DNA from 3 places in the Arthrobacter sp. NPDC056691 genome. Region 3 is predicted to be linked to each of the others. Evidence: riboswitches for the same ligand, from Rfam matches in the RefSeq annotation. Region 3 holds a riboswitch; each other region holds the start of a gene.
The links. A riboswitch is a leader RNA that binds a small molecule or an ion and turns the genes downstream of it on or off. The one in region 3 is predicted to bind thiamine pyrophosphate.
Positions count from the first base shown of each region.

Region 1: another riboswitch for thiamine pyrophosphate. It lies ahead of ACFRAU_RS17705 (ECF transporter S component); the one in region 3 lies ahead of thiD (bifunctional hydroxymethylpyrimidine kinase/phosphomethylpyrimidine kinase).
Region 2: another riboswitch for thiamine pyrophosphate. It lies ahead of thiC (phosphomethylpyrimidine synthase ThiC); the one in region 3 lies ahead of thiD (bifunctional hydroxymethylpyrimidine kinase/phosphomethylpyrimidine kinase).

Region 1 covers NZ_JBHTXX010000024.1:41,326-51,296, forward strand. The annotation lists gene ACFRAU_RS17665 (AMP-binding protein) at 1-192, shown strand, start outside; gene ACFRAU_RS17670 (aspartate/glutamate racemase family protein) at 180-833, opposite strand; gene ACFRAU_RS17675 (glutamate--cysteine ligase) at 1,049-2,284, opposite strand; gene ACFRAU_RS17680 (UDP-N-acetylglucosamine 1-carboxyvinyltransferase) at 2,406-3,929, opposite strand; gene ACFRAU_RS17685 (hypothetical protein) at 4,148-5,176, shown strand; gene ACFRAU_RS17690 (GNAT family N-acetyltransferase) at 5,200-5,697, shown strand; gene ACFRAU_RS17695 (energy-coupling factor transporter transmembrane component T family protein) at 5,702-6,505, opposite strand; gene ACFRAU_RS17700 (ABC transporter ATP-binding protein) at 6,502-8,166, opposite strand; gene ACFRAU_RS17705 (ECF transporter S component) at 8,166-8,786, opposite strand; TPP riboswitch at 8,859-9,002, opposite strand; gene ACFRAU_RS17710 (heme-degrading domain-containing protein) at 9,122-9,673, shown strand; gene ACFRAU_RS17715 (DUF4235 domain-containing protein) at 9,731-9,971, shown strand, end outside.
Region 2 covers NZ_JBHTXX010000004.1:16,631-26,601, forward strand. The annotation lists gene rimM (ribosome maturation factor RimM) at 1-258, opposite strand, end outside; gene ACFRAU_RS05145 (RNA-binding protein) at 400-642, opposite strand; gene rpsP (30S ribosomal protein S16) at 644-1,057, opposite strand; gene ACFRAU_RS05155 (hypothetical protein) at 1,269-1,703, opposite strand; gene ACFRAU_RS05160 (VOC family protein) at 1,809-2,684, opposite strand; gene ACFRAU_RS05165 (amidohydrolase family protein) at 2,763-3,845, opposite strand; TPP riboswitch at 3,881-3,988, shown strand; gene thiC (phosphomethylpyrimidine synthase ThiC) at 3,984-5,813, shown strand; gene ACFRAU_RS05175 (alpha/beta fold hydrolase) at 5,926-6,660, opposite strand; gene ffh (signal recognition particle protein) at 6,717-8,297, opposite strand; gene ACFRAU_RS05185 (glucose-6-phosphate dehydrogenase) at 8,382-9,764, shown strand; gene ACFRAU_RS05190 (P-II family nitrogen regulator) at 9,858-9,971, opposite strand, start outside.
Region 3 covers NZ_JBHTXX010000030.1:43,287-53,257, reverse strand. The annotation lists gene ndk (nucleoside-diphosphate kinase) at 1-93, shown strand, start outside; gene ACFRAU_RS20070 (vitamin K epoxide reductase family protein) at 188-871, opposite strand; gene ACFRAU_RS20065 (Rne/Rng family ribonuclease) at 1,328-4,660, shown strand; TPP riboswitch at 4,826-4,922, shown strand; gene thiD (bifunctional hydroxymethylpyrimidine kinase/phosphomethylpyrimidine kinase) at 4,956-6,482, shown strand; gene rplU (50S ribosomal protein L21) at 6,810-7,118, shown strand; gene rpmA (50S ribosomal protein L27) at 7,176-7,439, shown strand; gene obgE (GTPase ObgE) at 7,557-9,146, shown strand; gene proB (glutamate 5-kinase) at 9,211-9,971, shown strand, end outside.

The sequences.
Region 1 (9,971 bases), on a different contig from region 3:
TATGCGTACCTCGTGCACTGGCTGGTCTACCCGCTGCTGGATGCCATCAGCCCGGCACTCGCCGTGGCAGCATCCCTGGCGGCCGGGATAGCGTACTGGGCGCTGTGCACCCGGGTCATGGGCCTGTTGAGCGGGCGCAGCTGGAGGTCACTCCGGTCCAGGCTCAGGCGGCCGAAGGCTCAAACCGCGTGAAGCTCGCGGGAGGCCACGGCTGAGATGAGCATGGAGCCGGCAGCCGTGACGGGGTCAATCACGGGAATCCCGAGCCTGCGCCGCAGGACGTCCGCCATGCCGATGCTCGTCAGCCCCGTGCTGGCCTCCACAATGACATCGGCTCCGGCGTCCACGAGCATGTGGGCGGCTGCCAGCGCGTCGAAGATGCCGGTCGGCAGCAGGAAGCCGTCGGGCGTCTCCACGCTCTCGGGTCCGTCGATCAGGAGCATGCGGTCGCCGAGCGCCTCCGAAACGGGACCCGGAACTGAGTGCTTGAGGCCCAGCACGCCCACCCGGCCACCGAAAGCGAGGGCCGCCGCAGCCGCTGCGGAGCCGGCGCCGATCACGGGGATGTTCAGCAGGGCCCGCACCTCCGGAAGGCCGGGATCGGCGGCGCAGCTGATGACCAGCGCGTCCACGTCCGGAGCCAGGTCCAGCGCGAGTTCCACCACCTTGGGCACCGCACGCTGCAAAGAGTCGGCGTCATGGACTCCGGAGGGCTGGTCCGGAATGCACCGGGTTGTCACGTCGAAGCCGAAGGTCTCGCTGAGCAGCTTTCCGTGCGAGTTGAGCAGTCGACGGTCCGTGGTGGTCAAAGCCCTGATGATTCCTACGCGCATGGTCCGTTCCTTCCCCCGTGGGGTTCTTGTGGTTCCACCCTAACCAGCCGACATTTCAGGCGGTTTGCCGGAAATTGACCATTGGAAACATCCCCGCCCCACCACCCCGAACGTACAGTTGGGCCCCTAAAACGCGCGCGCAGGGGCCGCAAGTATACGTTCGCGCTCGTGCGGCTCGTGGGGTTGGGGGTGCGTGGGGTTGGGGGTGCGCGGGGTCAGTGCTGGCGGACGCGCAGCAGCTCCGGGGCGTCATCGGCGTCGGGTCCGACGTACCCCTCGCCTCCCTTGTGGGTGGCCCGCACGGCGTGCGCGACGACGGCACCCAGCCCGCCGTCGTCGGGATCTGCCTTGTCCATCACCACCTGCCGGACGTTGCGCTGCTCGGCAGCGCCGGTGCCGCGCGCGAAAATCTCCTCGATGCCCTGCCGGGCCAGGTCCAGCTCACCGTTCTCGGCCAGCACCGGCTCCAGGTATTCGACCAGCGAACGCACCACGTCTTCGGCGGGCGCCGGCCGGAAGCTGCCAAAGTCCAGCAGTTCACCGCGCAGCCCGAAGTTGCTGGCCTGCCATGCAGCCATCCGCAGCAGCACTGTGGGCACGGGCGCCGGCTCCACACCCTCACGCCATTCCCGGCACGCCGATTCCACGAGCGCACGCACCAGAATGGCGATCAGCGCGGCGTCCTCGGCGCGGAGGCAGACGTCAGCCACCCGCACCTCCACGGTGGGATGGTTCCTGGAGAGGCGTGCGTCGAAGTAGATCATGCCCTCGTCCAGCACCACGCCGCTGTCCAGCAGCCGGGTCACCACGCGGCGGTAGGAGGACACGCTGCCGTAAATGGCTGACGGGCCCGACGACGGCCAGCGGTTCCACGCCTGGGTCCGGTAGCTCTCGAAGCCGGTTTCCAGGCCGTTCCAGAACGGGGAGTTGGCGCTGAGCGCGATCAGGACCGCCAGTTTGTCCCGGATCCTGTCCAGCACGGCCACGCCCTCGTCCGGGGACTCGATGTAGGTGTGGACGTGGAAGCCGCAGGTGAGCTGCTCCTGGGCGGTCAGGCCGAACCGTTCCAGCATCTTGGCGTAGCGCGGATCCGGCGTGGTGTGGCTGGACAGGGCCAGCGGTGAGGTGGCCAGGGCGGCTATCCGCGCACCGTGGCCCTGCGCGGCCTCGTCGGCCAGCTCCCTGCCGGCGCGGATCTGGCGCAGCAGTTCCGTGTGGTCGAGGCAGGGGCGTGTCTGCGTCTCGATCTGCTCAAGCTTGAGCTCGGCGCTCAAGCCCATTTCGTCGTCGTCGCACTTGGTTTCGGCCTTTTTCTTCACCAGCCGGGGCTTGCCCGGGGCGTCGTCGGCGGCGAGTTTACGGCCCGCCAGCAGGGCATCGGCGAGCGCCAGCGGTTCCCCGCTGTCCGGATCAACGATCAGGAGCTCTTCCTCCACGCCAAAAGTCCGCATGCCTACATTGTGCGCCAGGCCAGCGAAAACGTCCCCGACATGACGAAGCGCGAACTGGCAGATAACACCCTCAAATTCGCTCGGAGGGGTCGTTATCTGCCAGTTCGCGCTTGGTGGAGCGTCAGTCCTGGAAGTACTCGATCTTGGCGCCGATGGTGTTGAGCCGCTCGGCCAGGTCCTCGTAGCCGCGCTCAATGACGTAGATGTTGCGCAGTTCGGACACTCCGCGGGCCGCCAGCATGGCCAGCAGCAGGCAGGCCGCGGGGCGCAGGGCAGGCGGGCAGCCCACCTCCGCGGCACGCCAGCGCGTGGGGCCGTTGACATAAATCCGGTGCGGGTCCAGCAGCTGCACGCGGGCGCCCAGCTTGTTCAGCTCCGTGAGGTAGATGGCGCGGTTCTCGTAGACCCAGTCGTGGATCATGGTCTGGCCCTCGGCGTTGCCGGCGATCACCGCGAAGAACGGCAGGTTATCGATGTTCAGTCCCGGGAACGGCATCGGGTGGATCTTGTCCTCCGGTGCACGCAGTTCGGAGGGCTTGGTGGTCACGTCCACCAGCCGGGTGCGCCCGTTGCGGGCCATGTACTCACCGGAGACCTCCAGTTGCTGGCCCATCTGCTCCAGCGTCGCCAGCTCGATCTCCATGAATTCGATGGGCACGCGGCGGATGGTCACCTCGGAGTTGGTGACGATGCCGGCGGTAATAAGGCTCATCGCCTCGATGGGGTCTTCCGAGGGGAAGTACTCGATGTCGACGTCGATGGTCGGCTTGCCCGTGATCTTCAGGGTGGTGGTTCCGACGCCGTCGATCTCCACGCCCAGCCGCTGCAGGTAAAAGCAGAGGTCCTGGACCATGTAGTTCGGGCTGGCGTTGCGGATGACCGTGGAGCCGCAGCGGTGGGCGGCGGCCATGATGGCGTTTTCGGTGACGGTGTCGCCGCGCTCGGTGAGCACGAAGGAGCGGTCGAGGCCGTCTGTGGGCGGTGCCTGCACGGAGTAGAAGCCTGAGCTGGCCTCCACGGACAGGCCGAACTGCCGCAGTGCCTGCATGTGCGGCTCCACGGTGCGGATGCCCAGATCGCAGCCGCCGGCGTAAGGCAGCCGGTATTCGCCGGTCTCATCAAGCAGCGGGCCCAGGAGCATGATGACGCTCCGGGTGCGGCGTGCGGCCTCCACGTCCATGGACCCGAGGTCAAGGTCCGCGGGGCGGCGCAGCCGGAGGTCGTTGTCGTTCAGCCAGGTGCATTCGACGCCAATGCTGCTCAGGACCTCAACGATGCGGTTGACTTCCTCAATGCGGGCCAGCCGGCGCAGCGTGGTGGTGCCGCGGTTGATGAGGCTGGCGCAGAGCAGGGCGACCCCGGCGTTCTTGCTGGTGTTGACGTCAACGGAGCCGGAGAGCGTCCGGCCGCCCTCCACGCGGAGGTGGGTCATCTGCGATTTTCCGAGCTGGACGATGCTGCGGCCAAAGATCGTCTCCAGCCGCTGGATCATTTTCAGGCTCAGGTTCTGTTTGCCCTGTTCCATGCGGGCCACGGCGCTCTGGCTGGTGCCAAGTTCTGCCGCGAGCTGGCCCTGGGTCCACCCCTTTTGCCCGCGTGCCTCGCGGAGCACAAGACCGACGTGTTCTGCTGCTTCTTGAGTCATGGAGACGAATATATCAGCTATGAGCTATTCGGTCGCACTTAGCGGGCAATCGAGCCGCCGAATCCCCTTGATGTACCCGTTACACGCATAAACATTCAGTAACGGGCCGCAACCGCGTGACAACATCCGTGTACTTGCCGGCGCAGCAGGTCAATAGCCCGGCGCCAGCCTTGACCCGACGCGTATCCGGGAGCAAGCTAGCGGTACCTGTTGCGGCCATGAGGGAACGGGAGGCCGCCCTGTCCATCTTCAGCTCCGCAGTGTTGACCAGGAAGCGCCCGGCGGGGCGCCGGGCTTCAGCGCTGCTGTCCTTCATGGTCGCCACTGCCGTGGGTTTCATCCCGGGCCCAAGGCTCGACGACGGCGCTCCGCCGGCACCCGATTCAACCGTCGCCCAGGCGTCACCGGGGGCTTCCGCCATTTCCGGAGGCACTGCGCAGGCGCAGCCGCCGGCGTCCCGGCAGTCGGCGCAGCCGGTGGACCGGCAGCCCGCACAGCAGGCGCCAGGTTCCGCTCCGCCCCGCCCTGGCAACGAAACCCCTGGCAATGAAACCCTGCTGGGCAACGATGTCTCCTGGCCACAGTGCAATGACGTCCTGCCTGACGACCCCGCGTTCGCAATTGTCGGGGTCAACAACGGCCTGGCGAACACCACGAACCCGTGCCTCCACCAGCAGCTTGACTGGGCGGATGGCTCGGCGGGCGGAACCGGCCAGCCGCGCCTGGCGCTCTACGTGAACACGGCCAACCCGGGACTGCGGGGCACCTGGTGGCCGACGAACAACGAATACGGCGGCGAGGCCGTGGCCAACCCCTACGGCACCTGCCAGGGGCAGGAGGACGCCGCCTGCGCCTACATGTACGGGTACGCCAAGGCTTTCGACGACGCCTACCTCCGCACCATCTCCGAGCCCGGGACGTACCTCTGGTGGCTGGACGTGGAGACGGGCAACAGCTGGTCAGGCGACAGGAACGCGAACCGGGCGGACCTCGAAGGCATGGCGGACTTCTTCCACAGCATCGGCGCCAGGGTGGGCATCTACTCCTCCGCCCGGCAGTGGGGACAGATTGTGGGCGAAGTGGGCTCAGCCAGCAGCCTCTATTCCCTGCCAAGCTGGCTTGCCGGGGCGCACACCGCCGCCGATGCCAGGGACATGTGTTCCGCGGCGCCCCTCACCCCGGGCGGCAACGTGGCCCTCACCCAGTTCGTAGCCGACGGTTTCGACCACGACCACTCCTGCATCTGAAGTGCAGCACTAGACTCGGCCGCATGGATCACACCTGCCGCGTGCGCCTGGCCGCACCCGAAGACGCTGCGGACCTGGCCCTGCTCCATCTGGAATGCTGGCGCGAAACCTACGCGCACCTGCTCTCACCGGGTTTCATGGCCCGTCAGGGTACGGAAGGGCGGCTGGCGATGTGGCGGCAGCTGTTGGACGGTCCGCACGCAGGCCACCAGTTCGTAGCGGCCGACGGCGGCAAACTGGTGGGCTTTGCCGGCTCGCTTCCACCCGAGGACGGGGTGCGGCAGCAGGCCGAGCTCTGGGGCATCTATCTCCTCGCCTCCCACCATGGCAGGGGGCTGGGCCAGGCATTGCTCGACGCCGCGATCGGGAACGAACCGGCTGGGCTGTGGGTCGCCGAGGACAACCCGCGCGCCCAGGCCTTCTACCGGCGCAACGGCTTCGTGTTCACCGGCGCCAGGGACACGATCGAGGACTGGGAAGGGCTGGCCGAGGTCCGGATGGCGCGGCCGGGACGGCTATAGGCTCCTAGGAGCCCTCCAGCCACACCATGTGCCAAGTGCCGGCCCAGAGCGCGGCAGCCACGGCGCTGGCGGCGATGAGCACCCCGCCCAGCACCACCCAGACGTCCAGCACACTGTAGGTGGACACGCGCGCCCAGGTCCGGCTGGCTCCGCCGAATCCGCGGGCCTCCATGGTCACGGCAAGCCGGGTGGCGCGGCGGATGGCCTGGACGAGGAGGCCGAAGCTCTGCCCCAGGGTGGCGCGCATCCGCTGCCAGGGGTTCCCGCGCGATCCGACGCCGCGGGCGCGCCGGGCCATGCCGATGGTCTGCCATTCCTCGGCCATGAGCCCGACCAGCCGCATCGCCGCCAGGGTCCCGAGCACGAAACGGTGCGGCAGCCGCGCCTTCTGCGCGAGGGCGTCAGCCAGGTCGGTGGGGTCGGTGCAGCTCATCAGAAGCACCGCGGGCAGGGCGATGGCCAGGCCCCGCAGCAGGAAACCCAGCCCCAGCTGAAGGGAACCTTCGCTCATGGACCAGAGTCCGACGTCGAGCAGTATCCTTCCGCTGTCCGGCGCCAGGATGGAGGTGCTCCAGCCGCCCACGGCGGCAGCCAGGATCAGCGGCCACCCGCGCTGCCAAAGCAGTGAAATCGTCAACCCGGCCAGCGGAAAGACCAGCAGCTCGCACACGAGCGCCACCGAGGCGGACATCCAGTCGATGGACAGCGCCAGGGCAAAGGTGACCAGGAAGACCGCGGCGAATTTGGCCAGCGGATTGGCCCGGGTCAGCACCGCGCGGTTTCCTTCGAGTGTCAGTGCTTCCCTCATGTCGTCGCCTGTTCTGCTGCCGGCCCGGCTGGTCTGGACCCGACGGGTCCGGGTCCGCGCCTGCTGCCGGAGCCCAGCCGCAGCTCGGTGCCGCCGAGCACGTGGGTGAACTCCTCGTCGTGGGTCACGGACACCACGGCCGTGCCGGCGTCGAGCAGTTCGGAAAGGAACGAGGCAAGCTCCGCCCAGGTGTTGGCGTCCTGACCGAAGGTGGGCTCGTCCAGGACCAGCACCTGCGGGTGCGCCGCCAGGACGGTGGCAACAGAGAGCCGGCGTTTCTCGCCGCCGGACAGGGTGTACGGGTTGGCGTCCACCAGATGGGTGAGCCGCAGGCGCTCCAGCAGCTCGTCGACGCGCTCTTCACCGTGGCCCAGATGGCGCGGCCCGAAGAGCAGCTCGTCCAGGACGCGGCCGGTAACGAACTGGTGCTCGGGCTCCTGGAATACCGTGCCGATCCGGGAGATCAGCTGCTCGGCCTTCCACTTGTAGGGGTCGATGCCCGCGCCGGCGCTCAGCTCAACGGTCGCGGAGACCTTGCCGTCCACGGCCGGCAGCAGCCCGGCGAGGGTCAACGCAAAGGTGGACTTGCCGGCGCCGTTGGGACCGGTGACGGTCAGCGCCTCACCGGCCCGGACGTGCGCCGTGACGTCCCGCAGAACCGGCTCGGGCGGCACGGAGCGGAAGCCGCGGCGCCGGGGTCGTTCCCGCGAGACGGCGAGCTTTTCAGTGGCCAGAAGTAATTGGCCACTGAAAAGCCCGCCGGCACTCCCGGAGGCTGGCGCAAGACCGGAGGCCGGCGGCACGGTCCCGGCGGAACGGCGCCGCGTTTCAGGAATGTAGCCCGGGACCCACACGCCGGCGGCGGTGAGCATCCCGCGGGCCTGTTCGAGGACCTCGTCCGGCGTCCCGTCGATCAGTACCGCGCCGTTCGTGGCGGACCCCGGCTGCAGCACCACGATGCGGTCCACCAGGTCTTTCCACGCGGCAACCCGGTGCTCCACGACCACCAGGGTGGCTCCGGTCTTGTCGAGGCAGCGGCCCACGGCGTCCCGGACTTCCAGGACGCCTGCGGGGTCGAGGTTCGCGGTCGGCTCGTCCAGCAGGATCAGCCCCGGACGCATCGCCAGGATGCCTGCAAGCGCCAGGCGCTGCTTCTGGCCGCCGGACAGGACCGACGTCGGGTGGTTCAGCGGCAGGTGGGACAGTCCGACGTCGTCCAGTGCCTCGTGCACGCGGCGCCAGATCTCGTCGCGAGGTACGGAGAGGTTTTCGGCGCCGAAGGCGACGTCGTCGCCCAGCCGGGAAAGGACCACCTGGGTTTCCGGATCCTGCTGCATGAGGCCGGCGCGGCCTCGCTGTGCACGCGGCGGTGCTCCGTCGATGAGCAGCTCACCGCTCTCGTCAGCATCGTCGCGGTCGGTTGCACCGCCGTCGTCCGCCGGGCTGCCGCCCGAGTCACTGTCCCCCAGCACACCGGCCAGGGCGTGCAGCAGCGTGGACTTGCCGGCCCCGGACGGGCCCAGCAGCAGGACCCGTTCGCCGGGCCGGATGTCCAGGTCCAGGGCGTGGACGGCGGGTTTGGTGCGGCCGGCGTGGCGCCAGCCCCAGCCGCGGGCGTGTACCGCGGCGGGGCGGACGCCGCCGTCGTGTTGTCCGGGCATTAGGAGAAGACGGGCTCCGTGGCTGCCTTGCGGGACGCAAAGGAACTCAGTACGCCGGTCTTGGCCAGGCCGCGGGTGGCGATCCAGGACAGGGCACCGGCGATGACCGCGCCGGAGATGGCACAGAACACGATGTACGCGAGCTTGTCGCCGGAGGTGTAGGCGATGTTCCAGCCCCACGGTGCGAAGGAGTCGTTCAGGCCGCAGAACAGGCCCGCGCCGGCACCCGCAAGCAGCGAAGCCGGGAGGTTGAACTTCCGGTACACCAGGGCGGCGAACACGAGCTCCGCGCCCAGGCCCTGGAGGACACCGGAGATCAGCACCGTGGTGCCGTACTGCGAGCCCATGATGAGCTCGCCGGTGGCCGCCACCGTTTCGCAGAACAGGGCCGCGCCGGGCTTGCGGATGATGAGCATGCCCAGCACCGCCGGGATCATCCAGCCGCCGGCGTACAGGCCGCTCAGGGGCGGGTAGACGGCGTTGACGGGGGTGGAGATGAGGTTGGCGCCCTGGGACCAGGCCCAGAAGATCACGCCGCCGGCAACGGCGATGAGCGCCGCTACCACGATGTCCGCCACGCGCCAGTTGTAACTGGTCTTCTTGATTGCTGCAGTTGTCATGATGGTCCTCCTGAGGAACAGGAGGGGAAAGCGTTCCCCCGGCTGCCGGTGGCTGGGCCACCTGCTGCCGGGCGCTCTGAGAACTCGACTCCCTTGCGCCGGTACTAGCCGGATCAGGTTCGAGGGTCTGCGGCTGTCCGCACTCTCAGCGCCCATCCACGGTTGCGCTGGCAACTGCCTTTGCATCCCGACGGCGGCGCTCCCCTGTCGTGATAAATCTGCCCTTGTGGGCTGGTCCAGTTTACACCTCGGCGGGCCCGGAATCCCGGGGCCGCCGTCACAATCCAGAAGCCTTGCCGCACCGCCGGAACAGCCGCCCGGAGTACATTGGGGCCATGACGCTACAGGACTCCGGCAGCACTGCCCTGCCCGCCTTTGACCCCGATTCCGCCGAGGACCAGCCGGCGGGATCCCTGGCAGCCCTGATCGGTCAGATCGAGGGTGAAATCGCCGAACTGCAGTTCCCGAGGTTCAGCAAGGACGATGCCCTGGCGCTCGGCCTGGAACTGGTTGAACGCGGCAAGGAGGACCGGCTGCCCATCGCCATCGATATCACCAAGGGCGAACAGGTCCTGTTCCACGTGGCACTCGAGGGTGCCACCCCGGACAACGAGGGCTGGGTCCGGGCCAAGCAGCGGACTGCCGTGCGCTACGAGGAGCCGTCGCTGCTGGTGGGTCTTCGCGGCAGGGCAGGCGGCGGACGGATCGAGGAGAACGCCTGGTTCGACCAGTCCACCTACGCCGCCCACGGCGGAGCCTTCCCCATCTATGTTCGGGATGTGGGAGCGGTGGCCGTGGTCACGGTCTCCGGGCTGCCGCAGAAAGCGGACCACGACCTCGTGGTGCAGGCATTGCGGGAAATCCACCGGTCCATGCGGAGGGGCTAGCGTTTGATGCGGATAGGCTAGGGAAAGACCAGTGTTCACCACGCGAGGAGTTCCGGAATGAGTCTCTTGATCAAACTGCTTGGCACGGGCATCAGCCTGCTGGCAGGGTTCGCCGGCACCAAGGCCGTCGATACCATCTGGGAAAAGGTCACGGGGCAGAAGCCTCCCAAGGGTGACAAGGACGATGTCCCCACGACGCTGCGTACGGCCCTGACGTTTGCCCTCGTCTCCGCGTCGGTCAGCGCGGTCATCCAGGTACTGGCCAACCGCGGCACCCAGCGGGCCATCACCCGCTTCG
Region 2 (9,971 bases), on a different contig from region 3:
CTCTTCGGTCTCGATAAACAGCTTGGCGCCGCGCAGGGTTTCGGCGCGGTTCCGGTCGGCCACCTCCTCAAAACCGAGCAGGAGGATGTCCTTGTTCCAGCGGGCGCTGCGCACGGTGAGCGGCCCCGCGGAGGCCGGTTCCACCACGAACTCGGTGCCGGGAACGAACCTGTCCTCCGGCGCGTCGGTGAGGACCTGGACGGTCACCTCGCCGCGGATTCCGTGGGGCTTGCCGATACGGGCCACCTGAAGCTGCATGTGTTCCTCTGTTTGGACTGCGTGTTGATGCGGGGGTAGGACTTTTGCGGGCGTCCTGAATAGTCAGGGCCCAAAACAGTCCGGCCCCTCCACCGTTAGCTGGTGGAGGGGCCGGACGTTAAGACAAGTGTTGCAGGCGCGTTACCGGCGGCGGTCGGTGTCGACGACGTCGACCCTGACCTGCTCGCCATCTGCCAGCGCCGCCACGACTGTGCGCAGCGCACGCGCCGTGCGGCCCTGGCGTCCGATTACCCGTCCGAGGTCTTCCTGGTGAACGCGCACCTCGAGGGTATCCCCGCGGCGGTTGTTCTTGGCACTGACCTTGACATCCTCAGGGGAGTCGACAATGCCACGGACAAGGTGTTCGAGCGCTTCTGCCAGCAACTTACTCAGCCTCGGTGGTCTCTGCTTCAGCCTCGGCGGGGGCTTCCGATGCCTTGGCCTTCTTGGTGATGGCTTCCGGGATGATCACGGAACCCTTCTCCGGAGCAACGAATGCTTCCTTGTCGGCCTTGGTCTTCAGGGTGCCTTCCTGGCCCGGCAGACCCTTGAACTTCTGCCAGTCACCGGTGATCTTCAGGATCGCGGCGACCTGCTCCGACGGCTGTGCGCCGACGGACAGCCAGTACTGTGCACGCTCGGAGTTGACCTCGATGTATGAGGGCTCCTCGGTGGGGTGGTACTTGCCGATCTCTTCGATGGCACGGCCATCACGCTTGGTGCGCGAATCGGCGACAACGATGCGGTAGTACGGTGCGCGCATCTTACCGAAGCGCTTAAGGCGAATCTTTACGGCCACTTTTGTGGTCACTCCTGTTTCTGAAACGGGGTTGAACCCGCGTTCTGCACCCGTGGGGCGGGCCGTACTTGGGGGTTCGAAAAGGACAGGATCCGGACGCGGAGAGAGGGGCCACGCAGATCGAGTACCTGTCTATTGTGCCAGATCGTCCGCGTTATTTCGACTTGACATGCGGACGGAGTCTGGCTGGTGCCAGGAAATCCAGGCTGCGCTAGGAAGACCAGACATAGAGGCCGGTCCTGCTGCCTTCTTCCACGGTGCCGGCAAGCTCTGCCAGCTGCTGGACGTAGTTCCTGGCTTCCCCGGCGCCAAAGGGCATGTCGTCCTCGGCGGCCCAGCGCTCGGCCACCTCATCCAGAACGTTGCCCTCACCCTCGGATTCGTACGTGAGGAGCTCAGCCAGCGCCCGGACCATCGCCGCCGGCACGCCGAGCAGTGAATCGCTTGCCACGTCAACCATGGCCAGTTCGTAGTCCGCGCCCGCGGCGTGGACCGCGGCACCGGCGAGGTCGCCAAGCTGTTCGATCTCAAAATCACTGATGCCGGCAATCCGGATGCCGTCTCCGGCGGCGGCGCCGCCTTCCAGCGCCTCCGCACGCTTGAGGGCGTCATTGTGGGTGGCGACAAACAGTTCGGTGAAGCCCATGGATTCGTCCTCATTCCGTCGGCGGTGCGCGCCCGGCAGCGGCGGCGCCGGGGCTCTTCGAATGTCAGCCTAACCCAACCGGGTTCGCCGGGCTTAGCGCGCTGGTTATCGAACGGCGACGCGGAGGCGGTTGCGCCACGGATCCTGAAACCGGAGCTCGGCGCCGGTGTGGTGCGATTCGACTCCGGCGACCTTAAGGCGGTCGGCGAGGGCGCCGACGTCGTCCCCCGACGGGACTTCGATCAGGACCTCACCGAGGCCGAGGGTGTCGCGGCGCGGGCCCGCGCCACGGCTGTTCCAGACATTCATGGCCATGTGGTGGTGGTAGCCGCCGGCCGACACAAAGAGCGCCTGGCCGTGCCAGCCGGCCGTCTTTTCGAATCCCAGGGTGCCGACGTAGAAGTCATGGGCTGACTGCACGTCACCCACCTGCAGGTGAACGTGGCCCACGCCTGCGTCGGTGCCTCGCTGGCCTTCCACAGACTCCTGCGTGAGGTGGTCCTGGAGGTACTTTTGCGGCGGCAGCGCCAGGCTGTCCATGACTACGTTCTTGCCGTCCCAGGACCAGGCCTCGCGCGGGCGGTCCCAGTAGAGTTCGATCCCGTTGCCTTCCGGGTCGGTGAAATAGAAGGCCTCGCTCACCAGATGGTCGGCGCTGCCCACGAAGGCCTGCGGCTCGTACTGGGCCGCGCTGGCAATGGTGGCGGCCAGCGAGGACTGGTCCTCGAACAGGAGCGCTGTGTGGAAGAGGCCGGCCTCGCCCCGGCCGGGAATGTTGAGGCCCGGAGCGGGCGCGAGGTGCACCAGGGGCGTCTTGAGCCGGCCGAGGTAGAGGCCGCCGTCCTGCTCGGCGACGACGTCGAGGCCGAGGGCGCGCTGGTAGTAATCGGTCATGAGCTTCATGTCGCCCACCTTGAGCATGACGGTGCCCATGGTGAGGTCGGCAGGAAGCAAGTCCTGGCTGCTGTCTGCTGCTGTCATTGAATACTCCCGAATGTCCGGACCACCGGATTTCGGCGGCCTCTACATCTCTAAATTACTTGAAGCTTCAATTTATTCCTAATGCACGATCTTTCCCCGGAGCACCACATTCGTGAGGCTGCGGATGGTCTCCGGCACGGTCCGCGGGTCCTCCCGGCAGACCACCACGTCCGCGGCCGCCCCTTCCGCCAGGCCGTCGGCTCCCAGCCAGCGGCGCGCCCGCCAGCATGCCGCGTCCAGCGCCGCCGGTGCGGGCAGTCCGGCGGCGTGAAGTTCAAGGATTTCGTCCGCGATGCGGCCGTGGCGGATCACGCTGCCGGCATCCGTTCCCGCGTAAATTTCGACGCCGGCCTCATACGCTTCGAGGACGCGCTCCCGACGGCGGGTCCACAGTGAGCGCATGTGCTCCGCATACCGCGGAAACTTCGGCTCTGCCTGCGCGGCGATGTCCGGGAAGGTGGCGATGTTGATCAGTGTCGGCACGATCGGCACCTGCTGCTCGACGAGCCGCGGAATGTGCGTGGGCAGCAGGCCCGTGGCGTGCTCGATGCAGTCGATGCCGGCGTCCAGCATGTCATCCAGGGTGTCCTCCCCGAAGCAGTGCGCCGTGACCCTGGCCCCCTCGTCGTGGGCTGCCCGGACGGCGTCCCGCACGGCCGCGGCAGGGAACGACGGCGCGAGGTCGCCGGCGGTCCGGTCGATCCAGTCCCCCACCAGCTTGACCCAGCCGTCCCCTTCCCGCGCCTGCTTGCGCACCGCCTCCACGAGGCCCTCTGGCTCGACCTCCACGGCGAAGTTCCTCAGGTACCGGCGGGACCGTGCAACGTGCCGGCCGGCCCGGATGATCCGCGGCGTGTCGGCCCGCTGCTGCAGCCACCGGGTGTCGCTGGCGGCCCCGGCGTCGCGGACCAGCAGCGTGCCGGCGTTGCGGTCCGTCACGGCCTGGGCGTAGGCCACGTCGTCGTCCACAGCACCGCCCGGGCCCAATCCGATGTGGCAGTGGGCGTCCGCGAAACCGGGCAGGACCCAGCCGTCAAGAACGGCGTCCGGCCGCTGGCCCGGCGGATCAAACGTCAGCTTCCCGTCCACGGACCAGAGCCCGCGGCGTTCCTCATCCGCCGCAGTGAGCACGGGTCCGCTGAATTCGATGATGTGCGCCATGACACCAGCCTAAGCCGCAGCTGTGGTAGCTTCGTCTACGACCACACGGGGGCCCCTGCAGGGGCTGAGATCAGGCTGGCGCAGCCTGCGACCGTTGAACCTGTCCGGGTAATGCCGGCGAAGGAAGTGAGCAGTAAATTGAGCACCCAGAAATCACAGCTGATCCCTGCCCAGATTGATGCGGCCCAAAGTGAAGCCGCCGGTAGTGCTGCCGGCAGCGTCACGCAGTCGCTGAAATCCCATTCACTGGCCTATCTCGAAGGCGACGGCCTGCGGGTGCCGGTAACGGAAATCGCCCTTGAGCCTTCACCGAACGGCGAGCAGAACGAACCGCTGCGGGTTTACCGCACGGCGGGTCCGGGCAGCGATCCGGTGGTGGGCCTCGCGCCGTTCCGTTCGGAATGGATTGCGGCACGCGAAGACACGGAGCCGTACGACGGACGCGAACGGAACCTGCTCGACGACGGCAAGTCAGCCGTGCGCCGCGGCGCGGCTTCCGCCGAGTGGAAGGGCGCCCGGCCGGTGCCCCGCCGTGCGGCGGAAGGCAAGACCGTCACGCAGATGCATTACGCACGGCAGGGCGTCATCACCCCGGAAATGCGCTTCGTGGCCCTCCGCGAAAACTGCGATGTGGAACTGGTCCGGAGCGAACTCGCCGCCGGACGGGCCATCATCCCCACCAACATCAACCACCCGGAATCCGAGCCGATGATCATCGGCAAGGCGTTCCTGGTGAAGATCAACGCCAACATCGGCAACTCGGCCGTCACCAGCTCCATCGCGGAGGAGGTGGACAAGCTGCAGTGGGCCACCCAGTGGGGCGCCGACACGGTCATGGACCTGTCCACGGGCGACGACATCCACACCACGCGTGAGTGGCTCATCCGCAACTCCCCCGTACCGATCGGCACCGTGCCGATTTACCAGGCCCTGGAAAAGGTCAACGGCGAAGCGAACGCGCTCACCTGGGAAATCTTCCGCGACACCGTCATCGAGCAGTGCGAACAGGGTGTGGACTACATGACCATCCACGCCGGCGTGCTGCTGCGCTACGTGCCGCTCACGGCGAACCGCGTCACCGGCATCGTCTCCCGCGGTGGTTCGATCATGGCCGGCTGGTGCCTGGCCCACCACCAGGAAAACTTCCTGTACACCCACTTCGACGAGCTTTGCGAGATCTTCGCCAAGTACGACGTCGCCTTCTCGCTGGGTGACGGTCTTCGGCCGGGCGCGACGGCGGACGCCAACGACGCCGCGCAGTTCGCCGAACTGGACACCCTGGCCGAGCTGACCCAGCGGGCCTGGGAGTACGACGTGCAGGTCATGGTCGAGGGGCCGGGTCACATCCCGTTCCACCTGGTGCGCGAAAACGTTGAGCGCCAGCAGGAACTCTGCAAGGGTGCGCCCTTCTACACGCTGGGCCCGCTGGTCACGGACGTGGCCCCCGGCTACGACCACATCACCTCGGCCATCGGTGCCACCGAAATCGCCCGCTACGGCACGGCCATGCTCTGCTACGTCACGCCGAAGGAACACCTGGGCCTGCCGAACAAGGACGACGTGAAGACGGGCGTCATCACGTACAAGATCGCCGCGCACGCCGCCGACCTCGCCAAGGGGCACCCCGGCGCGAACGAGCGGGACGATGCACTGTCCAAGGCCCGGTTCGAGTTCCGGTGGCGCGACCAGTTCGCGCTGTCGCTCGACCCGGTGACCGCCGAGTCCTTCCACGACGAGACGCTGCCGGCGGAACCCGCCAAGACAGCGCACTTCTGCTCGATGTGCGGGCCCAAGTTCTGCTCCATGCGGATCAGCCAGGACATCCGGAACGAGTACGGCTCGGCCGAAGCCCAGGCCGCCCTCGCCGAAATGGCGGAGGGCATGCGCGAGAAGAGCCAGGAATTCCTCGCTGCGGGCGGAAAGGTGTACCTGCCCGAGCTGCGGCTTCCGGAGTCGGCGCGCAACTAACGGCTCCCGGGGTTCTGTCCGGCTGGCATTGGGGGCCGGCCGGGCGGGCTCCCGGAACGTCCGTCAGGACGCTGTGTCTCTCAGACGCTGTGTCTCTCAGACGCTGAGTCCGTCAGGAGGCCCTCGGCTGGTCCCGGCGGCTGACTTCGGCGATGAACGCGCGAATGTAGCGGTCGCCTTCCGGTGAGTCGTGCGGCCGGTGCCCGCCCGCAGCGATGCGGTGCACGGCGCCGGTCTCGCGCAGGTAGCCGGCTATTTCCTCGTACAGCGGCTCCCAGCCGCCGGTGAGGACCAGGGTGGGTACTCCCGGCACGATCTGCAGCGGCGCCTGCCACGGCGGTGCCTGCAGGCGCAGCCGGCGCGCGGCGCGCTTCGCTTCGGGGGTGCTCGGCTCCGGTGTGTCCGCGGCGAAGGCGCGGCGCAGGAACTCGCGTTCGTAGTCGTCATCGCCGAGCTGGTGCCGTACCTCGAACAGCGGCTCCATCAGGGCGCGGTGCGCGGCGGTGGCAGGCAATTCTGCGGTGAGCGACAGGCAGGCCGGTTCCACGAGCGTCAGCGAGAAGACCAGGTCCGGGCGTTCGACGGCGGCCATCATCGCGGCGATGGCGCCCTGCGAATGCGCCACCACGTGGCCCCCGGCGGCCCCGCGGCCGTCATCAGCCAGGGACCGCAGCACAATGCGGGCGTCCTCGGCGAAGTCGGTCTCCAGCGGTTCGGCCTCGGCGTCAAAGCCGTGGCGCCGCAGGAACAGGGCGTCGTACTGCAGGGCCATGCCGTGCTGGCGCGGCCACGCCGCTGAGCCGAAATTGCCGGCACCGTGCACGAACACTACCCGCTGCTTATACATGACCCAACCTTATGGCAGCGGTCTGACATCGGCGCCGGCCGACATGACCGAGCGCCCTAATTGCCGCCCATGAACTTGTCGAAGCCCTTCGGCAGGTTCAGCTGGGACGGATCGAAGTCGCCGGACTGCTGGCCGAAGGCAGCTCCGGTGGGCACCGCCTTGGATGCCCCTGCCCGCCGGGCCTCCGCCTCGCGAAGCTCCTGTGCCGCCTTGGCAGGATTGCCGGAGCGGGCCTTCTTCTTGGGCGCGTTCTTGCCGCCCTTGCGGGCACCGCCTGCGCCCATGCCGGGCATCCCGGGCATTCCCGGCATGCCGCCGCCCTGGGCCATCTTCTTCATCATCTTCTGGGCCTGGGCGAAGCGTTCCAGCAGCCCGTTGACCTCGGACACGTGCACGCCCGAGCCGCGGGCGATGCGGGCCCTGCGCGAACCGTTGATGATCTTCGGCGCAACGCGCTCGTGCGGGGTCATCGAGCGGACAATGGCCTCCACCCGGTCGATTTCGCGCTCGTCGAACTGCTCCAGCTGCTGCCGGATGTTCTGCGCGCCGGGCATCATCATGAGCATCTTCTTCATGGAGCCCATTTTGCGGATCTGCTGCATCTGCGCGAGGAAGTCATCCAGCGTGAAGTCCTCCTGGTCGGCGAACTTCTTCGCCATCCGGGCGGCTTCTTCCTTGTCCCAGGACTTTTCAGCCTGCTCAATGAGGGACAGGACGTCACCCATGTCCAGGATGCGCGAGGCCATCCGGTCCGGGTGGAACAGTTCGAAGTCGTCCAGGCTTTCACCGGTCGAGGCGAACATCACCGGCTTGCCGGTGACCGACGAAACGGACAGCGCGGCGCCGCCGCGCGCGTCGCCGTCGAGCTTTGACAGCACGATGCCCGTGAAGTTCACGCCCTCGTCGAAAGCGGTGGCCGTGTTGACGGCGTCCTGGCCGATCATGGAGTCGATCACGAAGAGGACTTCATTGGGCACAATGGCCCGGCGGATCTGCCGTGCCTGCTCCATCATGTCGGCGTCGACGCCGAGGCGGCCGGCGGTGTCCACGATGACGACGTCGTGCAGCTTCTGGCGCGCTTCATCGACGCCGGCGCGTGCCACGGCGACGGGGTCGCCGGCCGGGTGTGCCAGCTCGGAGGTGGCGCCCGGGTGCGGCGCGAAGACGGGAACTCCCGCGCGCTGGCCCACTACCTGCAGCTGCGTCACGGCGTTGGGGCGCTGGAGGTCACAGGCGACAAGGATGGGGCTGTGGCCCTGTGCCTTCATCCACTTGGCGAGCTTTCCGGCCAGGGTGGTCTTGCCGGCACCCTGGAGGCCGGCGAGCATGATGATCGTGGGCCCTGTCTTGGCCATCCGGATGCGCCGCGTCTCGCCGCCGAGGATCTCAACAAGCTCCTCGTTGACGATCTTCACGATCTGCTGGCTGGGGTTCAGGGCCCCGGAGACCTCGGCGCCCAGCGCGCGCTCACGGACCCGCCCGGTGAATTCCCGGACCACGGGCACCGCAACATCCGCATCCAGCAGGGCGCGCCGGATCTCGCGGACCGTGGCGTCGACATCTGCCTCGGTGAGGCGGCCCTTGCCGCGAAGGTTCTTGAAGGTTGCTGTCAACCGGTCAGAGAGTGAATTGAACACGCGCCGTGCACTTCTTTCAGTGGATGTACGGGACTCGACTATCTAGGGTATCAAGACACGCCTTCAAGATGGCATGCTGGCAGGGTGACGAGCCAAACGACTGTAAGAACCCTGCTCATCCTCGGTGCCTCCGGCGATCTCACCGGCCGGCTCCTCCTCCCCGGCCTGGCCAGGCTGGTAGCCACCGGCCGCGCCGCCGGCCTGTTGCTCGTGGGGGCCGGTTCGGATCCGTGGTCACGGGAACAGTGGCAGGAACGCGTGCACACCGCCTTTGACGCCGCCGCCGAAAAGGCGGACGACGCCGGCAAGGACGCGCTGGCGGCCATGGCAAAGTCCACGGAGTACCATCAGGCCGACGTCACCGCGGACGGCCCGCTCGCGCAGCTCCTGGCCGGCCTCGAGGGTCCGGTCGCCGTCTACTTCGCCCTGCCGCCCCACGTGAGCCAGAAGGCCTGCGAAATCCTGCGCCCGGAGCAGGTCCCCGCCGGCACCCGGCTGGTCATGGAGAAGCCCTTCGGCTCCGGCGAGGAGTCCGCCCGTGAACTCAACCGGACGCTCCTGACCTTGGTCCCCGAGGACCACATCCACCGCGTGGACCATTTCCTGGGCAAGGCCACTGTCCTGAACATCCTCGGCCTGCGGTTCGCCAACAACTTCCTGGAGCCGGTCTGGAACCGCCAACACATCTCCAAGGTGGAAATCATCTTCGATGAGGACCTGGCGCTCGAGGACCGGGCGCGTTACTACGACGGCGCGGGAGCACTGCGCGACATGATCCAGAGCCACCTGCTGCAGATCATGGCGCTGCTGGCCATCGAACCGCCGGCCACCATCGGCGAGCGCGACCTCCGCGATGCCATCGGCGCGGTCCTAAGGGCCAGCAGCATCAAGCCGCCGTACACGGACAGCACCCGGCGGGCGCGCTACCTCGCGGGCAGCCTCAACGGCAAGGACGTCCCCGATTACGCGCGCGAGGACGGCGTGGACCCGGACAGGCACACGGAGACCCTGGCCGAGGTCCGCGTGGACATCGATAACTGGCGATGGAAAGGCGTGCCGTTCATCCTGCGCTCCGGCAAGGCCCTCGGGGACAAGCGCAAGGAAGCGGTGGTCACCTTCCGGCCGGTTCCGCACCTGCCCGCCGGCTTCACAGGCCGGGACGCCCCCAACAAGCTCCGGATCGGGTTCGGTCCGGACACCCTGGAGCTCGACGTCGACGTCAACGGCCCCGGGGACATCTTCAGCCTGGACCGCGCCGCGCTTGTGGCCGAGCTCAACGCCTCCGAGCTGCTGCCTTACGGCGAAGTGCTGGAAGGCGTCCTGAGCGGCGATCCCCTGCTGTCCGTCAGGGGCGACACCGCAGAGGAGTGCTGGCGGATCGTGGAGCCGGTGCTGGCTGCCTGGGCAGCGGGCAAGGTTCCGCTGGAGGAATACCGGGCGGGCTCCGACGGGCCCGCCCCGAAATAGGCTTCCCGCCTCAACCAGGCTTAACGCGAAGGGAGGGCCGGCCACCGTTGTATGGTGGCCGGCCCTCCCGCTGCGTTGGGCTGGTGGCAGGTGCTAGATGGCGGCTACGCCGCGTTCACCCGTCCGCACCCGCACTGCTTCGAAGACATCGACCGTCCAGACCTTGCCGTCGCCGGCGCGGCCCGTGTTGGAGCTGGCGATGATGAC
Region 3 (9,971 bases):
GACTGGGGCCTGAAGGTGCAGCAGAACCTGGTCCACGGTTCTGACTCGGTGGACTCGGCCGAACGCGAAATCAAGATCTGGTTCCAGGCCTGATCTTTCCGACAGGTTAAGCGCGAACTGGCAGCTAACGCCCTCAAAAGCTGATTCTGAGGGCATTAACTGCCAGTTCGCGCTTTTTTCTTTGGGATTAGAAGCCTGAGGTGCCGGCGAATACCTGGATGAATGCGAAGAAAATCGTGGCGATCACGGCGACATACAGCAGTGCGGAGATGATCCAGCCGGAGTCGCCCAGGATCCGGGCCAGGCCTGCCGGCGCCGGAATCACGCCGTGGACGACGTTCCGCACGGTGACCCAGACGAAGAGCGGGATCATCGCTGCCCAGACAATCATGCAGAACGGGCACAGGATATGGATGGAGTACAGCGCCTGGGACCACAGCCACACCACGAAGATGAAGCCGAGGGTGATCCCCGCCTGCAGCGCAAGCCAGTACCAGCGGGCGAACCTGGCACCGGCAAGAAGGGCCATTCCCACGGTGGTCGTGATGGCGAAGGCGACAATCCCGATGAACATGTTCGGGAAGCCGAAGACTGAACTCTGCCACGTCTGCATGACCTGGCCGCAGGAAATCCAGGGGTTGACGTCGCAGACGGTGGCGTGGTTGGGATCCTTGAGGACCTCAAGCTTTTCCAGCACCAGGATGCCGGATGCCAGCCAGCCCACCACGCCGGTGATGACCAGCAGCCAGCCGAAGGGGCGGTCGCGTGTCATGGCCGGTACGGCGGCACCGGCCGTAGCCGCGGCGGGCCCGGCGCCGGCCTGGTGGTCCTGTTCGTAGTCCGTGCCCGTGGAAGGCGAAGTGCGTGGCATGGGATGGCGTCCTTTGTCTGGGGGTGCTCCTGCCCAGATTGTATCGCCGCCAGCTTGACGCCGCCTGTACCCGGGGCCCACGGCGGCATGACCGGCTTTGTCACACAATTACAGTTTATTTGAACGGCAATATGAGAGAATAAACGTGGCTGGAGCGCGAACCACATTCGAACTCCAGTCCGGTGGCTTGTTCCCAAGACCGCCAATGAGCAGTGGTGCAGGCTTCGGAAAGAGATCCAGCCTCCCACCTTCCATTGGACGGCACCTGGTTGTGGCTGTTAGAAACAACGGGTTCCAGTAACAATCCCGCCGGCCTGTCAGGCCTGCCGCACCCCACTGCCGGTGCGAGCCTGCTGGTATCCAATTGACTTCTGTCAATGCCTGCGGGTTTTGACAATATGTGCCCCAATGGGTGCCGAATGTGGCGGCACGTCAGGGGCAGGAGTGTTGCCACATATGGATAATGACCAGGTTATAGCCGTTAATGAAGATTCGGCTGCCGCCGGCGAAACCGCCGAGGCTCCCAAGAAAGCCACCAGGACCCGGCGCAAGGCCGCGCCCAAGGTTAAGGAAGCGGACACGGAGCCACTGACGTCTGAAGGCGCAGTGCCTGAAACCGCTGTGCCTGAAACCGCCGTGCCCGAAGCCGCAGTGCCGGAGCCGGCCGCCGAAACCGCAGAAGCACCGGCCAAGGCCCCGGTCCGCCGGACCCGCGCCCGGAAGAAGGTCGCCGAAGAACCGCTCCCCGCGTTTGCGGAAGCCGCCGTGGCGGAAGGCGATGTGCCGGAAGCTGACGCGGAGGCTGCCGCCACTGAGCCGGCCGCCGAGGCGCCCGCAGCCGAGGCGCCGGCCGCCGAATCCAAGCCTGTGCGCCGCCGCCGGGCAACAAAGCCGAAAGCCACCGAACCGGCCGAAAGCCCCGCTGAGTCACCGGAAACTGTAGAGGCGCCCGCTGCCGTAACGGCCAGCGAACTGCCGTCCGGCGGGCAGGCCGAAACGCCCGCCGAGGCCGCCGCTGCCCCGGCACCTGCATCCGAAGCAGCCCCCGCCGAACCGGCGGCTGCACAGGAAGCCGCTGAACAGGGAGCCGCTGCACAGGAAGCCGCCGCCGAGGAAGAGGCTGAAGACGAGGCCGCCGGGCAGTCGCCCCTGGGTTCGCTGTTCCTGGAACCGGCATCAGTGACGTCGATCATCTTCCAGGCGCCTGACCTGAGCACAGCCGTCCGTCCTGCGGCTCCCGCCAAAGAGGAGGCGGCCGCCGAGGAGGGCGAGGACGAGATTGAGGACGACGGCGGCCGGCGCCGCAGGCGCAGCCGCGGACGCCGCGGCCGCAGCCGGACCGACCGCGAGATCACGGACGGCGATGAGGGAACGGACGATTCCGACGAGGCCCTCGAAGACGAAGGTGGGCAGCCGGAGGACGGCGTGACGTCCCGCCGTCGCCGTCGCCGCCGCCGCGGTGACCAGGACCTGGAACTGACCGGCGGGGGAGAAGACGATCCCCCCAACACGGTCACCCGCGTCCGCGCCCCCCGGGCCATCAGCGAGGCGCCGGCGAGCAACCGCGTGACCAGCGTCAAGGGATCCACCCGCCTGGAGGCCAAGAAGCAGCGCCGCCGCGAATCGCGGGACACCGGCCGCCGCCGCACCGTCATTACCGAGGCCGAGTTCCTGGCCCGGCGGGAATCCGTGGACCGCCAGATGATCGTCCGCCAGCGCGACGACAGAATCCAGATCGGTGTCCTGGAAGACGGCGTCCTCGCCGAGCATTTCGTCTCCAAGACGCAGCAGGATTCCCTGATCGGCAACGTCTATCTGGGCAAGGTCCAGAACGTCCTGCCGTCCATGGAAGCTGCCTTCGTCGACATCGGACGCGGCCGCAACGCGGTGCTTTACGCCGGTGAAGTCAACTGGGACGCAGCCACCCTCGAGGGCAAGCAGCGCCGGATCGAGAACGCGCTCAAGTCCGGCGACTCCGTGCTGGTCCAGGTCACGAAGGATCCGGTGGGCCACAAGGGTGCGCGGCTGACCAGCCAGATCTCGCTGCCCGGCCGGTACCTCGTGTACGTCCCCGGCGGATCCATGACGGGCATCTCCCGCAAGCTGCCCGACGTCGAACGCAACCGCCTCAAGCGCATTCTCAAGGACCGCCTCCCCGAGGACGCGGGCGTCATTGTTCGCACGGCCGCCGAAGGCGCCTCCGAGGAGGAGCTGACCCACGACATCAATCGCCTCCGTGCCCAGTGGGAGGGCATTGAGAGCCAGGCGACGTCCACCAAGGTCCTTGCCCCGGAAGTGCTCTACGGCGAACCGGACCTGACCATCAAGGTTGTGCGCGACGTCTTCAACGAGGACTTCTCCAAGCTGATCGTCTCCGGCGACGAAGCGTGGGACACCATCGAGGCTTACGTCACCTACGTTGCCCCGGACCTGGTGGGCCGGCTCGAAAAGTGGACCAGGGACGAGGATATCTTCTCCGCCTGGCGCATCGACGAGCAGATCCACAAGGCACTGGACCGCAAGGTATTCCTGCCGTCCGGCGGCTCCCTCGTCATTGACCGGACCGAAGCCATGACGGTGGTCGACGTCAACACCGGCAAGTTCACCGGCAGCGGCGGCAACCTCGAAGAGACTGTCACCAAGAACAACCTTGAAGCAGCCGAGGAAGTTGTCCGGCAGCTGCGCCTACGCGACATCGGCGGCATCATCGTCATCGACTTCATCGACATGGTGCTGGAGTCCAACCGCGACCTGGTCCTGCGGCGGCTGGTGGAGTGCCTGGGCCGTGACCGGACCAAGCACCAGGTGGCCGAAGTGACATCGCTGGGACTCGTGCAGATGACGCGCAAGCGGATGGGCACCGGGCTCCTGGAGGTCTTCGGCGAGCAGTGCGAGGCATGTGCCGGGCGGGGTGTCGTCACCCATGACGAGCCGGTGGAGCACCGCCGCGCCAACACCGTGGCCGCAGAGCACCATGTACACCGTGCCGAGGTCCAGCCGCCTGCCCGGACAGAGCGGAAGCGCCGCCGCGGCAAGGGCGGGCAGCCGTCCTCCGAGACAGCTCCGGCCGCCCCTGCTGCACCGCACCACCCGGAGCCGTCGGAAGCAGAACGCCACGCCAAGGCTGAAGCGACCCGTGCTGCCCTCGCCAATATCGCGGCAGCGGCCCATGCCGCGCACTTGCATGAGGACGCAGCGCACAGCGCCGCGGCGGCGGGTGAGGCTGCCCGGCCTGCCGCGCCCGCGGCCGCTGCACCGGAAAGCCCCGTGGTGCACCGCACTCCGGAGACGGAGAGCGTCTCCGGACGGCCTGGCGCAGTGCTCACGTTCGGTGGCGAAAAAGTGGTTCTTCCGTTTGTCGATCACAGCGACGAGCCGGTCAAGGAAGCGCCGGCCCTGACGCTGGACCGCCTGGAGGAAGCCTTCGCCCACCTCGGTGCCCCCGTTGCCCCCGAGGAGGAGGCGCCCGGGGAGGTTCCCGCGCCGGCCCGCGTCCAGGAAGGGCAGCAGCAGTCGGCAAGCCAGCCCGCCGCAGGCCAGCCTGTGGAAAGCCCCGCTGCTCCGTCCCGCGCCCGACGGCCGCGCCGCAACCGCAGTGCCAGCCGTGCCCAGGGTGCAGCCAACGAGACATCCGTGGAACACCACGAAGTTTCGCCGGCTGCTGCCGCCGGGCACTCGCACGAGGCCAAGGCGCCTGCGGCGGCCAACGCGCCGGCGGCTCCGGCGGCTTCGCAGCCGGCCAGCGAACCGATCATTTTGGGCGTCGGAGTACCGGCCTCGGAACTGTAGGACAAACGGGCTCCGGGCTGACCGGCTCCGAGCTGACTGACGCCGAGCCCATGGCTAAAGGTCCGGCACCGCGGTTGCGGTGCCGGACCTTTTGGCTAGGCGCCCGAGAGAGCCTGTCGCAAACGTCAAATTCGATGCCCGACGCCGGTCCAACCGCTAGGCTGGAGGACTGACACGGGGTGCCGCGCACGGGCCGGCTGAGATCCAAACCCGTTGAACCTGTCCGGTTAGCACCGGCGAAGGGATGTCCTCCTTGTCATCAGCACTGTCATCAGCATCACTCCTGCCCGCACCCGTGGCTGGCGCCGACTCACTCCGGGAAACCGTGCCGGCGGCCGTTCCGACGTCCCGCGAGGTTCCCCGGGTCCTCGCCATCGCCGGGTCGGATCCGTCCGGCGGTGCAGGCATCCAGGCCGACCTGAAAAGCATCGCGGCCCACGGCGGCTACGGGATGGCCGCAATAACCGCCCTCACCGCCCAGAACACCACCGGCGTGCGGGGCGTGCACGTTCCACCGGCTTCCTTCCTGTCAGCGCAACTTGAGGCTGTCAGCGACGACATCCACGTGGACGCCGTGAAGATCGGCATGCTGGGCGATGAACAGGTGATTGCCGCAGTCCGCAGCTGGCTCGAAGAGGTGCGGCCCGGCGTCGTGGTTCTGGATCCGGTGATGGTGGCCACCAGCGGTGACCGCCTCCTTCAGGAGGCTGCGGAAGCAGCCCTCCGGAGATTGTTGCCGCTGGCGCATCTGATCACCCCCAACCTTCCCGAACTTGCCATGCTGCTCGGGGAACCGGAAGCCGAGGACTGGGCAGCCGCCCTGGAGCAGGGCAGGCGGCTGGCGGAGCAGACCGGTGCCACGGTCCTCGTCAAGGGCGGCCACCTGAACGGCTCAACCTGCCCGGATGCCCTCGTGAATACTGCCGGGCTGCTGTCGGCGGAGGTGGTGGAGGTTGCCGGCGAGCGGATCAGCACGCGCAACAGCCACGGCACCGGGTGCTCGCTGTCCTCGGCCATGGCCACGGCTCAGGCTCGGCTGGGCGACTGGGAAGCGGCACTGCGGGCGGTCAAGCCCTGGCTGGCCGGAGCCCTCCGCACGTCCGGGCAGCTTGAAGTCGGCACCGGCAACGGGCCGATCAACCACTTCCACCACCTGGCCCAGCCCGAACCTCAGGGCGGGTTCGCGGAACTGCTGCGCGCAGAGACTGTTGCAGACCTGGACGCCATCTATGGCCTCGGCTTCATCCGTGGCCTGGCCGACGGCACCCTGGCGGAGAAGGAATTCGCGTACTACCTCGCACAGGATGCCATCTACCTCAACGGCTACTCCCGCGTCCTGGCCAGGGCCAGCGCGCTGGCACCAACCGAGTCCGAGCAGCTGTTCTGGGCGCGCTCCGCCCAGCAATGTCTGGAGGTTGAATCGGAACTGCACCGCAACTGGCTCAGCACGCGCGCCGTGCAGACGGAGTTGGGCCCCGTCACGAAGTCCTACGTCGATCATCTGCTGGCGGCCTCCGCGGGCGGCAGCTACGCGGTGCTGGTCGCCGCGGTCCTTCCTTGCTTCTGGCTGTACGCCGAGGTGGGGGAGACCCTGCACGCCGAATACCTGGCTGCCGGGGCGCAGGCCGGGCACCCGTACGCCGAGTGGCTGCGGACGTACGCCGACGAGGAGTTCGCTGCCGCCACGCTGCAGGCCATCGAAATCGCCGACGGCGCTGGCCGGACCGCGTCCGCGGGGGAGCGCGAAGCGATGATTACCGCATTCCGGCAGTCCTGCCGGTACGAGGCGGAATTCTTCGACGCGCCGAGCCGACACAGCTGAACGGAAGCGGGGTCCGAGCCCGGTAAGATAGTCGCGCACGGCATTGGATGTCCGGAACAGCGCCCCTGTGGTGGCTATCACGGACGACCCGCCGGTGCCAGCCTCATTTGCGGCCGACGACGGAATTAGCGTATTCTGGATCTTCGGTGCTTACGCCAACACTTGGGTTATGACCCGGGATCGTCCACTCGGACTAATTCCTGGGATAGCTCACGGGTTCCCCCGGGCAATCCACGGCGTTGAGGCACAGCGAGAACCAGGCCAATTTCCGGACCCGGGTTCCGCACGCAAATTTAGTAATAAACGTCGAGAGAAGTGAGTTCCCAAGTGGTGTACGCGATTGTCCGCGCAGGCGGCCGCCAAGAGAAGGTTTCCGTTGGAGACTTCGTTACCCTGAACCGCGTCGCCGGTGGAGCTGGCAGCACCATTGAGCTGCCCGCACTGCTCCTGGTGGACGGTGACAAGGTCACCTCCGCAGCTGCGGACCTGGCCAAGGTAACTGTTACGGCTGAGATCCTCCAGGACCTCCGTGGTCCGAAGATCGTCATCCAGAAGTTCAAGAACAAGACCGGTTACAAGAAGCGCCAGGGTCACCGTCAGGAACTGACCAAGGTCAAGATCACCGGCATCAAGTAACCCACCGGTTACTGACCAGGTTCCCCGCAGTCTCAGAATTAAAGGCAGGCATTTCAAATGGCACACAAAAAAGGCGCGAGCTCCACTCGCAACGGTCGTGACTCCAACGCCCAGTACCTCGGCGTCAAGCGCTTCGGCGGCCAGGTAGTTTCCGCTGGCGAAATCATCGTCCGCCAGCGCGGCACCCACTTCCACCCCGGTGCGGGCGTTGGCCGTGGCGGCGACGACACCCTGTTCGCTCTGCAGGCAGGTGCCGTTGAATTCGGCACACGCCGCGGCCGTCGGGTCGTCAACATCGTTGCTGCTGCAGCTGCAGAGTAACAACAAGTTCTGAACCGGTGGAGCGGGCCATGATGGCTCGCTCCACTGTTCTTTTAACCGCATTACAATCGATTTGGACGTCCAGGACGGCCGGATTAAGCAATAGAGGAGATTCACGTGGCGAGCTTTGTAGACCGGGTAGTACTGCACGTATCCGGCGGTACCGGCGGCCACGGCTGTGTCTCCGTTCACCGTGAGAAGTTCAAGCCGCTCGGCGGGCCCGACGGCGGCAACGGCGGCGACGGGGGCGACGTCATCCTGCGCGTCGACGCACAGACCACCACGCTGTTGGACTACCACCACGCCCCGCACCGGCACGCCACGAACGGCGGCCCCGGCATGGGCGACTGGCGCGGCGGCAAGAACGGCGAAACGCTGGTCCTGCCCGTTCCGGAAGGTACGGTCGTCAAGACCAAGGACGGTAAGGTCCTGGCTGACCTCGTCGGCGAAGGCACTGAGTTCATCGCGGCCTCCGGCGGCCTGGGCGGCCTGGGCAACGCGGCGCTGTCTTCGCAGAAGCGCCGGGCGCCAGGCTTCGCGCTGCTCGGGATCGAGGGTGACGCCAGTGACATTGTCCTGGAGCTGAAGTCGATCGCCGACATTGCCCTGGTGGGTTTCCCCTCCGCCGGCAAGTCGAGCCTGATCGCGGCCATGTCTGCCGCCCGCCCGAAGATCGCCGACTACCCCTTCACTACTCTCATCCCGAACCTTGGCGTGGTCCAGGCCGGCGACGTCCGCTTCACCATTGCCGACGTTCCGGGACTCATCGAGGGCGCCAGCGAAGGCAAGGGCCTGGGCCACAACTTCCTCCGCCACGTCGAGCGCTGCGCGGCTTTGGTGCACGTTTTGGACTGCGGTACGCTGGAATCTGACCGAGATCCGCTCTCCGACCTCGCAATTATCGAAACCGAGCTCGAAAAGTACGCGGTGGACTCGAGCTACGCTGGTACGAACGGCGAAGTTGTTCCGCTCAATCACCGGCCCCGGCTGGTGGCACTGAACAAGGTGGACCTGCCGGACGGCAAGGACATGGCCGAGTTCGTCCGGCCGGAGCTGGAGTCCCGCGGCTACCGTGTCTTCGAAATTTCAGCCACGAGCCACGAGGGCCTGCGCCAGCTTGGCTTCGCCATGGCAGAGATCGTCAAGGCTGCCCGCGACAGCGTGGAAGCCACGCCACCGAAGGTGCACGCACCGGTACTTCGGCCCCGCGCCGTCAACGAGACCGGTTTCCGGATCCGCCGCGAGGAGAAAAACCTGGAGCCGCTGTTCCGCGTTCTGGGCGAGAAGCCCGTGCGCTGGGTCAAGCAGACGGACTTCACCAACGAGGAAGCCATTGGCTACCTTGCCGACCGCCTGGCCAAGCTTGGAGTCGAAACCGAGCTGTTCAAGCAGGGCGCCAAGCCCGGCGACACCGTGGTGATCGGTGAGGACGACGGCGTGGTGTTCGACTGGGAGCCGACCATGATGGCTGGTGCCGAGCTGCTGGCTTCGCCGCGCGGCACGGACGTCCGGTTCGCAGATATCGGAGACCGTCCTACCCGCAGCCAGAAGCGCGAAGAGCAGATCGAACGCCGCGACGCGAAGGCAGCGGCGCGGGCCGAGCTGGAAGCCGAACGCAAAGCCGGCATCTGGACCGAGTCCGTCAGCGCGCGCCGGGCTGCCCGGCCCCTCAAGGAGAGCGGACTTAACACCGAACATGAGGAGTGAACCCGCACACGTGACCGATACTTCCGCAGTTGTTATAGAGGAACCCAAGATCGACGACCGCAGCATGCTCGCCAGGGCGCGCCGCATTGTGGTCAAAGTAGGATCGTCGTCCCTTACCAGCATCAAGGGCGGAATATCGGAGGAGGCGCTCACCGGGCTTTCGGATGTGCTGGCCGCCAAGTGCAATGCGGGAACCGAGATCATCCTCGTTTCTTCCGGTGCCATTTCGGCCGGTCTCGCGCCCCTGGGCCTGGCCAAGCGTCCCCGGGACCTCGCCACGCAGCAGGCCGCGGCCAGCGTGGGGCAGGGCCTGCTGATGGCACGGTACACGCACGCCTTTGCCGCCCACGGCGTCACGGTCAGCCAGGTGCTCCTCACCGCCGACGACCTCATGCGGCGCAGCCACCACCAGAATGCATTCCGTGCCCTCAACCGGCTCCTGAATCTCGGCGTCGTACCAGTCGTCAACGAGAACGACACCGTCGCCACCCACAAGATCCGTTTCGGCGACAACGACCGCCTGTCAGCCCTCGTGGCGCACCTTGTGCGCGCCGACGCGCTGGTGCTGCTGTCCGACGTCGACTCCCTGTATGACGGCCCGCCCGCCCAGGGCGCCAAGCGGATTCCCCAAGTGGACGGTCCGGAAGACCTCGACGGCGTCTCCATCGGCAAGACCGGCAAGGCCGGCGTGGGCACCGGCGGCATGCAGACCAAGGTGGAGGCGGCCCTCATGGCCGCGGATTCGGGCATCCCGGCGCTCGTCACGTCCACCTCGAACGCCGCAGCGGCGCTGGCCGGTGATGACGTTGGAACCTGGTTCACCGT